One region of the Pseudomonas citronellolis genome, then DNA from elsewhere that is predicted to be linked to it. Evidence: predicted binding sites of a transcription regulator. Region 1 holds the regulator's gene; each other region holds the start of a gene.
The links. The regulator FliA, encoded in region 1, starts transcription of late flagellar genes. The targets are predictions, from matches to a motif close to CTAAAGTTTNNNNNNNNNNNGCCGNTAA.
Positions count from the first base shown of each region.

Region 2: a site for FliA is predicted at 2,060-2,087, ahead of PcP3B5_RS06930 (flagellar protein MotY). Genes of this name have one in related genera too.
Region 3: a site for FliA is predicted at 2,012-2,039, ahead of PcP3B5_RS07960 (flagellin N-terminal helical domain-containing protein). Genes of this name have one in related genera too.

Region 1 is NZ_CP014158.1:1,945,808-1,949,829, forward strand. It holds gene flhF (flagellar biosynthesis GTPase FlhF) at 1-526, shown strand, start outside; gene fleN (flagellar synthesis regulator FleN) at 653-1,504, shown strand; gene fliA (RNA polymerase sigma factor FliA) at 1,501-2,244, shown strand; gene PcP3B5_RS08890 (chemotaxis response regulator CheY) at 2,469-2,843, shown strand; gene PcP3B5_RS08895 (protein phosphatase CheZ) at 2,863-3,651, shown strand; gene PcP3B5_RS08900 (chemotaxis protein CheA) at 3,682-4,022, shown strand, end outside.
Region 2 is NZ_CP014158.1:1,528,273-1,532,294, forward strand. It holds gene rnt (ribonuclease T) at 265-939, opposite strand; gene pyrC (dihydroorotase) at 936-1,982, opposite strand; gene PcP3B5_RS06930 (flagellar protein MotY) at 2,124-3,125, shown strand; gene PcP3B5_RS06935 (argininosuccinate synthase) at 3,243-4,022, shown strand, end outside.
Region 3 is NZ_CP014158.1:1,749,482-1,753,503, reverse strand. It holds gene fliD (flagellar filament capping protein FliD) at 1-277, opposite strand, end outside; gene PcP3B5_RS07965 (flagellar protein FlaG) at 353-724, opposite strand; gene PcP3B5_RS07960 (flagellin N-terminal helical domain-containing protein) at 801-1,919, opposite strand; gene PcP3B5_RS07955 (glycosyltransferase) at 2,147-4,022, opposite strand, start outside.

The sequences.
Region 1 (4,022 bases):
GGAGCAGATCAAGTCCCTGGGCCGCATCCTCAACGTGCCGGTGACCCTGGTCGACCCCGGCCAGTCGCTGCTGCAGGCCATGGCGCCGCTGGCGGGCAAGCGCCTGGTGCTGATCGACACCGCCGGCCTGCCGGCCAGCGACCCGGCGCTGCGCATGCAGCTGGAAGCCCTGGCGGCGCAGAGCCTGAACGTGAAGAATTACCTGGTGCTGGCCGCGACCAGCCAGAGCCAGGTGCTCAAGGCCGCCTTGCACGCCTATCGCAGCTGCGGCCTGGCCGGCTGCATACTGACCAAGCTGGACGAGGCGGGCAGCCTGGGCGAGGCCCTGGCGCTGGCGATAGCACAACGCTTGCCGGTTGCCTATCTGGCGGACGGGCCGCGAATTCCGGATGATCTGCAGGTGGCGCGCGCGCACCAGCTGGTCAGCCGCGCGGTCAGCCTGCAGGCTCCGGAGGAGCCGTGCGAAGACACCATGGCCGGCATGTTCGCCGGCCTCTACCAGCAGCCGGCGCGACACGTCGGCTGACGGATTCCAGGGGCGCCCCCGCACGCGGGGCGCCAGGCGGATACGGATGCTCGAGCAGATCCGTAAGCGCTGGTGGCGGGAGAGCACCGCGACCGGCAGACCCAGGCGCCAGACGCGCCGGGGACGATGAAGAGACAAGGTAAGACTATGGGTATGCATCCCGTTCAGGTAATCGCGGTCACCGGTGGCAAGGGTGGCGTCGGCAAGACCAACGTCTCGGTGAACCTGGCGATGGCGCTGGCCGACCTCGGCCGCCGCGTCATGCTGCTGGACGCCGACCTCGGCCTGGCCAACGTCGACGTGCTGCTGGGGCTTTCGCCCAAGCGCACCCTGGCCGACGTCATCGAAGGCGAATGCGACCTGCGTGACGTGATCCTCCAGGGCCCCGGCGGCATCCGCATCGTCCCGGCGGCCTCGGGCACGCAGAGCATGGTGCAGCTCTCGCCCATGCAGCACGCCGGGCTGATCCAGGCCTTCAGCGACATCAGCGAGAACATCGACGTGCTGCTGGTGGACACTGCCGCCGGCATCGGCGATTCGGTGGTCAGCTTCGTCCGCGCGGCCCAGGAAGTGCTGCTGGTCGTCTGCGACGAACCGACCTCGATCACCGATGCCTATGCGCTGATCAAGCTGCTCAACCGCGACTATGGCATGACGCGCTTCCGCGTGCTGGCGAACATGGCACACAGCCCGCAGGAAGGGCGCAACCTGTTCGCCAAGCTGACCAAGGTCACCGACCGCTTCCTCGACGTGGCGCTGCAGTACGTCGGCGCCATCCCCTACGACGAGTCGGTGCGCAAGGCCGTGCAGAAGCAGCGCTCGGTCTATGAAGCCTTCCCGCGCAGCAAGGCCTCGCTGGCCTTCCGCGCCATCGCCCAGAAAGTCGACAGCTGGCCGCTGCCGGCCAACCCGCGCGGGCACCTGGAGTTCTTCGTCGAACGCCTGGTGCAGCATCCCACCACGGGTTCGACCGTATGATGAGCGGCTCCGGAGCGCTTATGTACAGCAAGACGCAGGCGCGCAATGCCCAGGAAGAGCTGATCCAGCGCTATGCGCCGCTGGTCAAGCGGATCGCCTACCACCTGCTGGGCCGGCTGCCGGCCAGCGTGCAGGTGGAAGACCTGATGCAGGCCGGAATGATCGGCCTGCTCGAAGCGGCGAAGAAGTACGACCAGGGCAAGGGCGCCAGCTTCGAGACGTATGCCGGCATCCGCATCCGCGGGGCCATGCTCGACGAGGTGCGCAAGGGCGACTGGGCGCCGCGTTCGGTGCACCGCAACACCCGCATGGTGAGTGACGCCATCCGCACCATCGAGGCGCGGACCGGACGCGATGCTAAAGATCAGGAGGTCGCTGCCGAACTCAATATGAGTCTCGACGATTACTACGCGATCCTGAGCGACACCCAGGGCAGCCGCCTGTACAGCTTCGACGACCTGCTGCAGGAAGGCGCCCAGGGCCCGGCGGAAGACACCACGCACCTGGACAACGAGCCCTCCCACGGCCTGGAGGACGAGCGTTTCCAGCAGGCGCTGGCCGACGCCATCACCAAGCTGCCCGAACGCGAGCGCCTGGTGCTGGCGCTGTACTACGACGAGGAGCTCAACCTCAAGGAAATCGGCGAGGTGCTGGGGGTCAGCGAGTCGCGCGTCAGCCAGTTGCACAGCCAGTGCGCCGCGCGCCTGCGGGCCCGGCTTTCGGAGTGGCGGGCGCACTGAGCGACCGGTGGGCGCAAGGAAGTAACGGATTTTTCCGGCGGGGCGTATAGAATCCCGTCGGTTCGACACTGCTGGCCCTTTGCTATGAGGGCGGCGAAAAGGGCGGGGCACCCCGCCACCGACAAGCAACACGGCAGGCGCCGCCAAGGCGCCCGCCCAAGGGTATTCAAGGCGCGCCCGCCACGGCGCGCCGGGACTGGACGGAGGCAGGTTTGGACAAGAACATGAAAATTCTCATCGTGGACGACTTTTCCACGATGAGGCGCATCATCAAGAACCTCCTGCGTGACCTGGGGTTCACCAACACCGCGGAAGCCGATGACGGCACCACCGCGCTGCCCATGCTGCACAGCGGCAACTTCGACTTCCTCGTCACCGACTGGAACATGCCCGGCATGACCGGCATCGACCTGTTGCGCGCGGTACGCGCCGACGAGCGCCTGAAGCACCTGCCGGTGCTGATGGTCACCGCCGAGGCCAAGCGCGACCAGATCATCGAAGCGGCCCAGGCCGGGGTCAACGGCTACGTGGTCAAGCCTTTCACCGCCCAGGTGCTGAAAGAGAAGATCGAGAAGATATTCGAGCGGGTCGGCGGCTGAAGCCGACCAAGAGGGCGTCATGGATCTCGTCAACGAATCCAAGGGGGGCGACTTCGAGTCGACCCTGAAGAAACACGCGCGCGAATTGGTCGAGAGCCTGGAGCGCGGCGAAGTGCAGCAGGCCGTGCAGCTCATCCAGGAGCTCAACGAAGCCCGCGACCGCGGCCTCTACCAGGAGGTCGGCAAGCTCACCCGCGAGCTGCACAACGCCATCGTCAATTTCCAGATCGACCCGCGCTCGCGCCACGCCGAGGAAATGTCGCAGATCGCCGACGCCACCGACCGCCTGTCCTACGTGGTGCAGATGACCGAGAAAGCGGCCAACCGCACCATGGACCTGGTGGAAGAGTGCACGCCGCTGGTCGGCCACATCGAGGGCGAGGCCAAGGAGCTGCAGGAACAGTGGTCGCGCTTCATGCGCCGCGAGCTGGGCCCGGAGGCCTTCCGCGAGCTGGCCAAGCGCGTCGAGGCCTTCCTCTACAGCAGCGCCCAGGACAGCCGCAAGCTCTCCGCGCACCTGAACGACATCCTCCTGGCGCAGGACTTCCAGGACCTCACCGGGCAGGTGATCAAGCGCGTCACCAAGCTGGTCACCGAGGTGGAGAGCAACCTGGTCAAGCTGGTCTGGATGGCTGGGCAGGTGGATCGCTACGCCGGCATCGAGCACGACCACGAGGGCCTGCGCACGGCGGTGGAAAAAGAAAGATCGTCCAAGGGTGAAGGTCCGCAGGTTGCTGCCGATAAGAGAGTGGACGTCGTATCCGGTCAGGACGATGTCGATGACCTGTTGTCCAGCCTTGGTTTTTGAGGTGTGTGAACACACCGTGGGGAGCACCGAATGAGCTTCGACGCCGATGATGAGATCCTCCAGGACTTTCTGGTGGAGGCCGGCGAGATTCTCGAGCAACTGTCCGAGCAACTCGTCGAGCTGGAAAGCCGGCCCGACGACATGGACCTGCTCAATGCCATCTTCCGTGGTTTCCACACCGTCAAGGGCGGCGCCGGCTTCCTCCAGCTGAACGCCCTGGTGGAGTGCTGCCACATCGCGGAGAACGTCTTCGACATCCTGCGCAAGGGCGAGCGCCGCGTCACCTCCGAGCTGATGGACGTGGTCCTGCAGGCGCTGGACACGGTCAACGTCATGTTCGCCCAGGTCCGCGACCAGGAAGAGCCGACCCC
Region 2 (4,022 bases), 420 kb from region 1:
TGGCTTTTCGTAGGATGGCGTTGAGCGAAGCGATACCCATCAGCGCAACTGCATGGGTTTCGCAAGCTCAACCCATCCTACGAAGAGCACCTCGGCGTAAGCCTGAGGTTCAGGGAGGTACGGGCGTAGGAGCGGACTCCGTCCGCGATGGGGTTCACCGGCCACGCCGGACGTCCCGGTGGCACGAACAGCCCCAGGCATCGATCCAATAAAAAAGCCCCGCATCGGCGGGGCTTTCTCATAGCAAAGGGCCAAGAACAAGGATCAGTCCTCATCCTCCATCCACCCACCGCATTCCTTCCAGCGGTTGACGATCCCGCAGAACAGCTCCGCGGTCTTCTCGGTGTCGTAGCGCGCCGAGTGCGCCTCGCGGTTGTCGAACTCCATGCCGGCGGCCTGGCAGGCCTTGGCCAGGACCGTCTGGCCGTAGGCCAGGCCGGCGAGGGTGGCGGTGTCGAAGCTGGAGAAGGGGTGGAACGGGTTGCGCTTGATCCCGGTGCGGTTCACCGCGGCGTTGAGGAAGCCCAGGTCGAAGCTGCTGTTGTGGCCGACCAGGATCGCCCGCTTGCAGCCGTTGGCCTTCAGCGACTTGCGCACGCCACGGAAGATCTCGGTGAGCGCCTGCTCCTCGGCCACCGCCATGCGCAGCGGGTGGTCGAGCTTGATGCCGGTGAACTCCAGGGCCGCCGGCTCGATGTTGGCGCCTTCGAAGGGCTCGACGCGGAAGAAGTGGGTATGTTCCGGGAACAGGTAGCCGTTCTCGTCCATGCCGATGGTCACCGCGGCGATTTCCAGCAGGGCGTCGGTGGCGCAGTTGAAGCCGCCGGTCTCGACGTCCACCACCACCGGCAGGTAGCCGCGGAAGCGGCGCGCCATGGGGTGACGCGGGCCGGGGGGGAAGTTGCCGTCGAACTCCTCTTCGTAATGCTCCTCGCTCATGCGCCGGCCTCCAGCAGGCGCCAGCGCAGTTTTTCGCCGGCGCGCAGGGGCACCACCTCATGGTCGCCGAAGGGCAGGCTGGCCGGCGCCTGCCATTCCTCGCGGACCAGGGTGATGCTGTCGGCGTTGCGCGGCAGGCCGTAGAAGTCCGGGCCGTGGAAGCTGGCGAAGGCTTCCAGCTTGTCCAGGGCGTTGCGCTGCTCGAAGGCCTCGGCGTACAGCTCGATGGCGGCGTAGGCGGTGTAGCAGCCGGCGCAGCCGCAGGCCGCTTCCTTGGCGTGGCGGGCGTGGGGCGCCGAGTCGGTGCCGAGGAAGAACTTCGGGCTGCCGCTGGTGGCGGCGTCGAGCAGGGCTTCCTGGTGCACGTTGCGCTTGAGGATCGGCAGGCAATAGAAGTGCGGGCGGATGCCGCCGACCAGCATGTGGTTGCGGTTGTACAGCAGGTGGTGGGCGGTGATGGTGGCGCCGACGTTGGCCGGGGCGGCCAGGACGAACTGCGCCGCATCGCCGGTGGTGATGTGCTCGAACACCACCTTGAGCGTCGGGAAGCGCTCGACCACGCGGGCCAGGTGCTCGTCGATGAAGCGCTTCTCGCGGTCGAATACGTCCACCTCGGCGCGGGTCACCTCGCCGTGCACCAGCAGCGGCAGGCCGACCTCGGCCATGGCTTCGAGCACGTGGAAGATGTTGTCGATGCTGGTCACGCCGGAATCGGAGTTGGTGGTGGCGCCGGCCGGGTACAGCTTGGCCGCGTGGACGAAGCCGCTGGCCTTGGCGTTGCGCACGTCCTCGGCGCTGGTGCGGTCGGTGAGGTAGAGCACCATCAGCGGTTCGAAGCGGCTGCCGGCCGGGCGCGCGGCGAGGATGCGCTGGCGGTAGGCGTCGGCTTCGCCGGCGTTGCGCACCGGCGGCACCAGGTTGGGCATGACGATGGCGCGGCCGAAGGTGCGCGCGGCATCGCCGACGGTCTGGGCGAGGGCGGCGCCGTCGCGCAGGTGGATGTGCCAGTCGTCGGGGCGCAGCAGGGTCAGGCGGTCGGACATGGGGATACCAGAGGACGATTTGCAGCGGAATTGAAGTGGGGAAATGCTACCGGAAAAGCCCGCCGCCGGCACTCGCTATCAAGTTTCGCCGGGACCGTCCGATATCTCCTGGGTACTTTCCAGCATTACCCGGAGCCGTCCGTGCGCCATTCCTACTTTCTCCTGCTCGGCCTGTGCGCCAGCCTGCCGGCCTGGGGGCTGACCTTCCAGACGCGCCTGGAGAACGCGCGCTGGACGGCGGCGGGCGACCAGTTCGAATGCCGCCTGTCGCAACAGGTGGACGGCTTCGGCGTCGGCGAGTTCGTCTGGCGCGCCGGCGAGCAGCCGACCTTCCGCCTCAAGCCGCAGCGCAACTGGGCCGGCGGCGGCTCGGCGACGCTCCTGGCGGCGGCGCCGCCGTGGCGGCCGACCCAGGGCGACATCAACCTGGGCTCGGTGGCCCTGGTCGCCGGCGAGGTGCCCTTTACCAGCAGCCAGCAGCAGGCCGGGCGCCTGCTCGATGGCGTGCTGGAAGGGCGCAGCCCCGAGGTGCGCCTGCGCGCCATGGGTGGCCAGGACCTGCGGGTGCGCCTGCTGCCGGCGCGCTTCGCCGATGGCTACGCGCAGTTGCAGGATTGCTCGACGAAGATGCTGCCGGTGAACTTCGAGCAGGTGCGCCAGGCGCAGGTCGGCTTCCCCGGCGGCGGCGACGCCCTGGACGCCGTGGCCCGCGCCAAGCTGGACATCGTCCTGCAGTACCTCAAGGCCGACCCGACGGTGAACCGCATCGAGCTGGACGGCCATTCCGACAACAGCGGCAACCGCCTGAGCAACCGCGACATCTCGCGGCGCCGCGCGGTGGCGGTGATGGAGTACCTCAAGGCCCACGGCGTGCCCGAGGAGCAGATCACCGTGCGCTTCTACGGCGAGCGCTACCCGCTGGTGAAGAACAACTCCGAGGCCAACCGCGCGCGCAACCGCCGGGTGACCCTGCACCTGTCCCGCGAGGCCGTGCCGGAAACACCGCCGGCGCCCACCGCCGCGCCCAGCGCGCCGCCGCCCGCGCCGCCAGCCCCTGCGCCCGCGGCCCCGCAGGCCAAGACACCGGCCGGCAATGCCCCGGCTTCGGCGCCGCCGGGCCAGTCGCCAGCACGCGGCGCCTAGTCGCACTCACGATAGAATCTGTCGCTTTGTCGTCAAAAGCTGTCGCGCCTCTGTAATTTCCTGAAGCGCGGCAGTAGAATCGGGGGTTTTCGTGACAACCCCCCGTGGAGTGATGGCATGGCGGACGTGAAGAAGGTAGTCCTGGCGTATTCCGGTGGCCTGGATACCTCGGTGATTCTCAAGTGGCTGCAGGATACTTATAACTGCGAAGTGGTGACCTTCACTGCCGATCTCGGCCAGGGCGAAGAGGTCGAGCCTGCCCGCGCCAAGGCCAAGGCCCTGGGTGTGAAGGAAATCTACATCGAGGACCTGCGAGAAGAGTTCGTCCGCGACTTCGTCTTCCCGATGTTCCGCGCCAACACCATTTATGAAGGCGAGTACCTGCTGGGTACTTCCATCGCCCGTCCGCTGATCGCCAAGCGCCTGATCGAGATCGCCAACGAGACCGGCGCCGACGCCATCTCCCACGGCGCCACCGGCAAGGGCAACGACCAGGTGCGTTTCGAACTGGGCGCCTATGCGCTCAAGCCGGGCGTCAAGGTCATCGCCCCCTGGCGCGAGTGGGACCTGCTGTCCCGCGAGAAGCTGATGGACTACGCCGAGACCCACGGCATCCCGATCGAGCGCCACGGCAAGAAGAAGTCGCCGTACTCCATGGACGCCAACCTGCTGCACATCTCCTATGAGGGCGGCGTGCTGGAAGACACCTGGACCGAGCACGAAGAGGACATGTGGAAGTGGACCGTCTCCCCGGAGAAGGCCCCCGACGCTGCGACTTACATCGAGCTGACCTACCGCAAGGGCGACATCGTCGCCATCGACGGCAAGGAAATGACCCCGGCGCAGGTGCTGACCGAGCTGAACCGCATCGGCGGCGCCAACGGCATCGGCCGCCTC
Region 3 (4,022 bases), 200 kb from region 1:
TCGCCTTCGTGTCGTCCGACGAAGTGGCCTTGAGCCCGGAGAAGGAGTCGGCGGTGTTGAGCGTCGCCACTGCCAGCTGGAAGGTCGAGAGCGCGCTCTTGAGCGAGCCCACGGCGGATAGCTGGGTAGTGTTCGACTTGGTGAGGTTGGTGATCTGCGTCTGCTTGGCACTGGTCTGTGCCTTCACCAGGGCGCTGACGATCGAGTCGATGTCCAGGCCGGACCCCAGGCCGGTAGAGGCGATGCTGCCCGACGAGGAAGAACTGATCGTAGTCATTGCCGCGCTCCTTTAAACGGTTTCTTGACGCAATTGCTCGTACCAGAGCCTTCAGGCAAGAAGCAGGCCAGCTTCCTAGGCCTGCTCCCGGAACAGCAGGTTGCCGGCTTCCTTGATGCTCTCCGCCAGCTTCACCGCGACCTCGGAGGGAATCTGCCGGATCACGTCGCCACTGGTGCTGTCCACCACCTTGACCACGGTGATGCCCGACTCCTGGTCGACCGAGAACTCCAGGTTGCGGTGGATGACCTGGGCATTGCTGCGCAGGCTGTCCAGCGCACGATCCAGGGTAGCCTTGTCCGGCTCGGCCTGGGTACTGCCGGTGGACGGCGAACCCTTGCCGTCGACGGCAACGGTCTTGCCGCCGGCCGCGATGGGCGTGGCCGCCTGGGCCTGGTCCGCCCTGACGGGGGCTCCCAGTCCGATCGTAGAGAAAGTCACGCTCATCATCGACTCCTCATTGTTCTGGACAAATGCAGGAAGGGCGCAGTGCGCCCTTCCTTCGTATCAACCGCCGATGACCTTACTGCAGCAGCTTGAGTACGGCAGAGGGCAGCTGGTTGGCCTGGGCCAGTACAGCGGTGGCTGCCGACTGCAGGGTCTGCTGCTTGGTCATCTCCGCCGTTTCCGCGGCGAAGTCGGCATCCTGGATCGTACTGCGTGCCGAGGTGGCGTTCTCTGCGATGTTCTGCAGGTTGGAGATGGTGCTGTCCAGACGGTTCTGTACCGCACCGAGGGCCGAACGCTGGGTGTCGATCTGCTTCAGGGCATCGTCGATCACCTGGATCGCGGCCTGGGCCTTGTCGGCGGTGCCGATGTTCAGCGACTGCACGGTCTGGCCGGAAGCCACGGTGGCGGTGCCGCCGGTCAGGGTGCCGCCCGCGGTGACGGTGATGTCGTCCTGCGAGGTGACCTTGATGCTGCCGCCGCTGGCGACCGCGGTGATGCCGCTGACGTTGGTGTTGATCGAGGCGACGATGTCGTTGAGGCTGGCGCCCTTGGCGTAGTCGACTTCGACACCGTTGACGGTGATGCTGCCCGAGGTAGCGGCGGTGGTGGTGTCGTTGACGCCGGTGACCGCGATGGTGCCGCTGGCCAGGGTGTAGCTGCCGTTCAGGGCCTTGGCGCTCATGTCGTTCAGGGTGAAGCTGACGGTTTCGTTGGCGTTGGCGCCGACCTGGAAGGTCATGGTGCCGTTGGTGCCGGCTTTACCGTTGAGCAGGGTCACCGCGGTGCTGCCGCCACCGAAGGTGGTGGTTTCGGAGATGCGGGTCAGTTCGGCGGTCAGCGACTTGAACTCCTGGTTCAGCGAGGTACGGTCGTCTTCGCTGTTGGAGCCGTTGGCGGACTGCACGGCCAGGACACGCATGCGCTGCAGGATGTTGGTGGATTCCTGCAGGGCGCCTTCGGCGGTCTGGGCGATGGAGATGGCGTCGTTGGCGTTGTCCACTGCCTTGTTCAGGCCGTTGATCTGGCTGCTCAGGCGGTTGGAGATCTGCAGACCGGCGGCGTCGTCCTTGGCGCTGTTGATGCGCAGGCCGGTGGAGAGCCGGGTCATGGCAGTGTTGAGGTTTTTCGAAGCGTTGTTCAGGTTCTTCTGAACGGTCAGCGAAGAGATGTTGGTATTTACGGTAAGGGCCATGACGAGATCCTCGTGGATAGGCGACTGCTTTCAGTTGGTCCCTGGCCCTTGGCTAGTGCCGCCCGGTATGGCCTGGAGAACCTTCGTTAGGGTTATCGTCCGTGGCGGATTTTGCTTTAGGGCGATTTTCGATTTTTTTTCAAGCCCCTCTTGCCCCCTGCCCTAGGAAAGTGCTGAAAGCCCCGCTTGGCGGGGCTTTCAGCATTCGGGCAGCGGTACCCGGGAACTCAGTCCGGTTGCCAGGCGCGGTGCCAGGTCTGCAGGTTGTCGCCCTGCAGCATCCATTCGGCGCGCACCCTGTCACGCAGCTCGTCGCCCATTCGTGCCGTGGCGTCGAGGTCGGCCAGGTGCATGCGGATCGCCTCCACCCAGTCGCGGAAGCGGTTCTTCACCCGGGTCGCCGGCAGGTCTCCGGCATAGGCACGGTTGTCGCTGCACACCACCGGGAAGCCACAAGCGCCGTATTCCAGCAGGCGCAGGTTGCTCTTGCACTGGTTGAACAGGTTGTCCTCCAGCGGCGCCAGGGCCAGGTCGAGATCCAGGCTCGCGAGCTTGGCCGGGTATTGCTGTATCGGCAGGCCCGGATGGAACTCGTGCACATAGGGACGGATCCTTTCCGGGCACATGCCGAAGAAGACCCATTCGACTTCGTTGGCCAGTTCCTTGACCACGTCGGCGATCAGTTCGAGGTCGCCGGTGTGGCTGACCCCGCCTGCCCAGCCCACCCGCGGCTTCGCCGAACGCCGCCGCTGGCTCGGCTGCAGGCCGCCCCACCAGCCGGGAGCCAGGCGGTTGTAGGCGACGCGGATATCCGGATGCAGGTCGGAGAAGGCCTCGGCCAACGCCTCGGTGGAAACCACGAAGCGGTCGACGTAACCCAGGCCGCGGCGCAGGGAGCGAAGGATGTCCTTGGGCATGTGCTCGCGGTGCTGGTTCTTCAACGGCAGGTTCGGCAGGTAGTCGTCGAGCTCGTAGACCTTGAAGGCACGGGAGAAGGCCTTCATGCGGCGCATGGCGTCCAGGCGCTCGTCGCCGATCTGGCGCTGCAGCAGCACCACGTCCGGAGAGAAGCGCTCCAGGTCGGCGACATGCAGCAGGCCGTGGGTCACTACGCCTTCGATCAGGCCCTGCTCGCGCTGCGCGAGGAAGGGCTGGATGACCCGGTAGTGCCCGCATCCGAAGGTGTCGGCGAAATGCGCCAGCACTGTCGGCAATGGCTGCCAGGCCAGGGGCCGGAAGGTCAGCTGGGTGTCGGTGAGGACGAAGCCGCCGCGGGCACGGACCAGGGAGAAGTTCGGGTTGTACGCCGGATCGCGGGCCAGGCGCGGCAGCCAGCGGGCGTAAAAGGCATCCTGCAGCTCCACCGGCTCGGCTTCCGGAACCAGGCTGTGCAGCAAGGTCGCATGGGGCGTCCACGACACCAGGTAACCGGCCTCGCCGGCGCGCAGGCAGAGATCGACATCGGCACCCCGTTCGGCGAAGTCGCCCTCGTCCAGGCCACCCAGCTCGTCGAACAGCGCCTTGCGGATCATCAGGCAGCCATCGGAGACCGCGCTGTAGTTCTGCGCCACCTGCAGGCGGTTCATGTAGCCGGTGGCGTTCATGTCCTCGCCGATGAAGGCGTGCCCGGCGACGCCGCGCAGGCCCAACACCAGCCCGGCATGGGTGATGCGTCCGTCACCGTCGATGGTCCGCGCGCCGACGACGCCGACCTCCGGACGCTGCGCCTGGTTGACCAGCTCGCCCAGCCACTCGCCCTGGAAGACAGCGGTCTCCGGACGCAACAACAAGAGGTAGTCGCCACGCGCGTGGGCGGCAGCCAGGTTCTTCAGGTGCGCATCGGCCAGCGGCTCGCCCGAGCGCAGCACGCGGACGCGCTCGGCGGCCATCTGCTCGACGCCCTCCAACCACTGGCGGGTGGCCGGGTTCTCGCTGGCGTTGTCCACCAGCAGTATTTCGTAGTTGGGGTAGGCCGTGTGTTCGAGCAGGCTCATCACGCAGCGCTGCACGGCCGCGAGCTGGTCGCGCAGGACGATGAGGATGGACACCGGCGGCTGCGCCGCATGGCCGTAGTCGATGTGGTAGCGCCCCGGCAGATGGCTC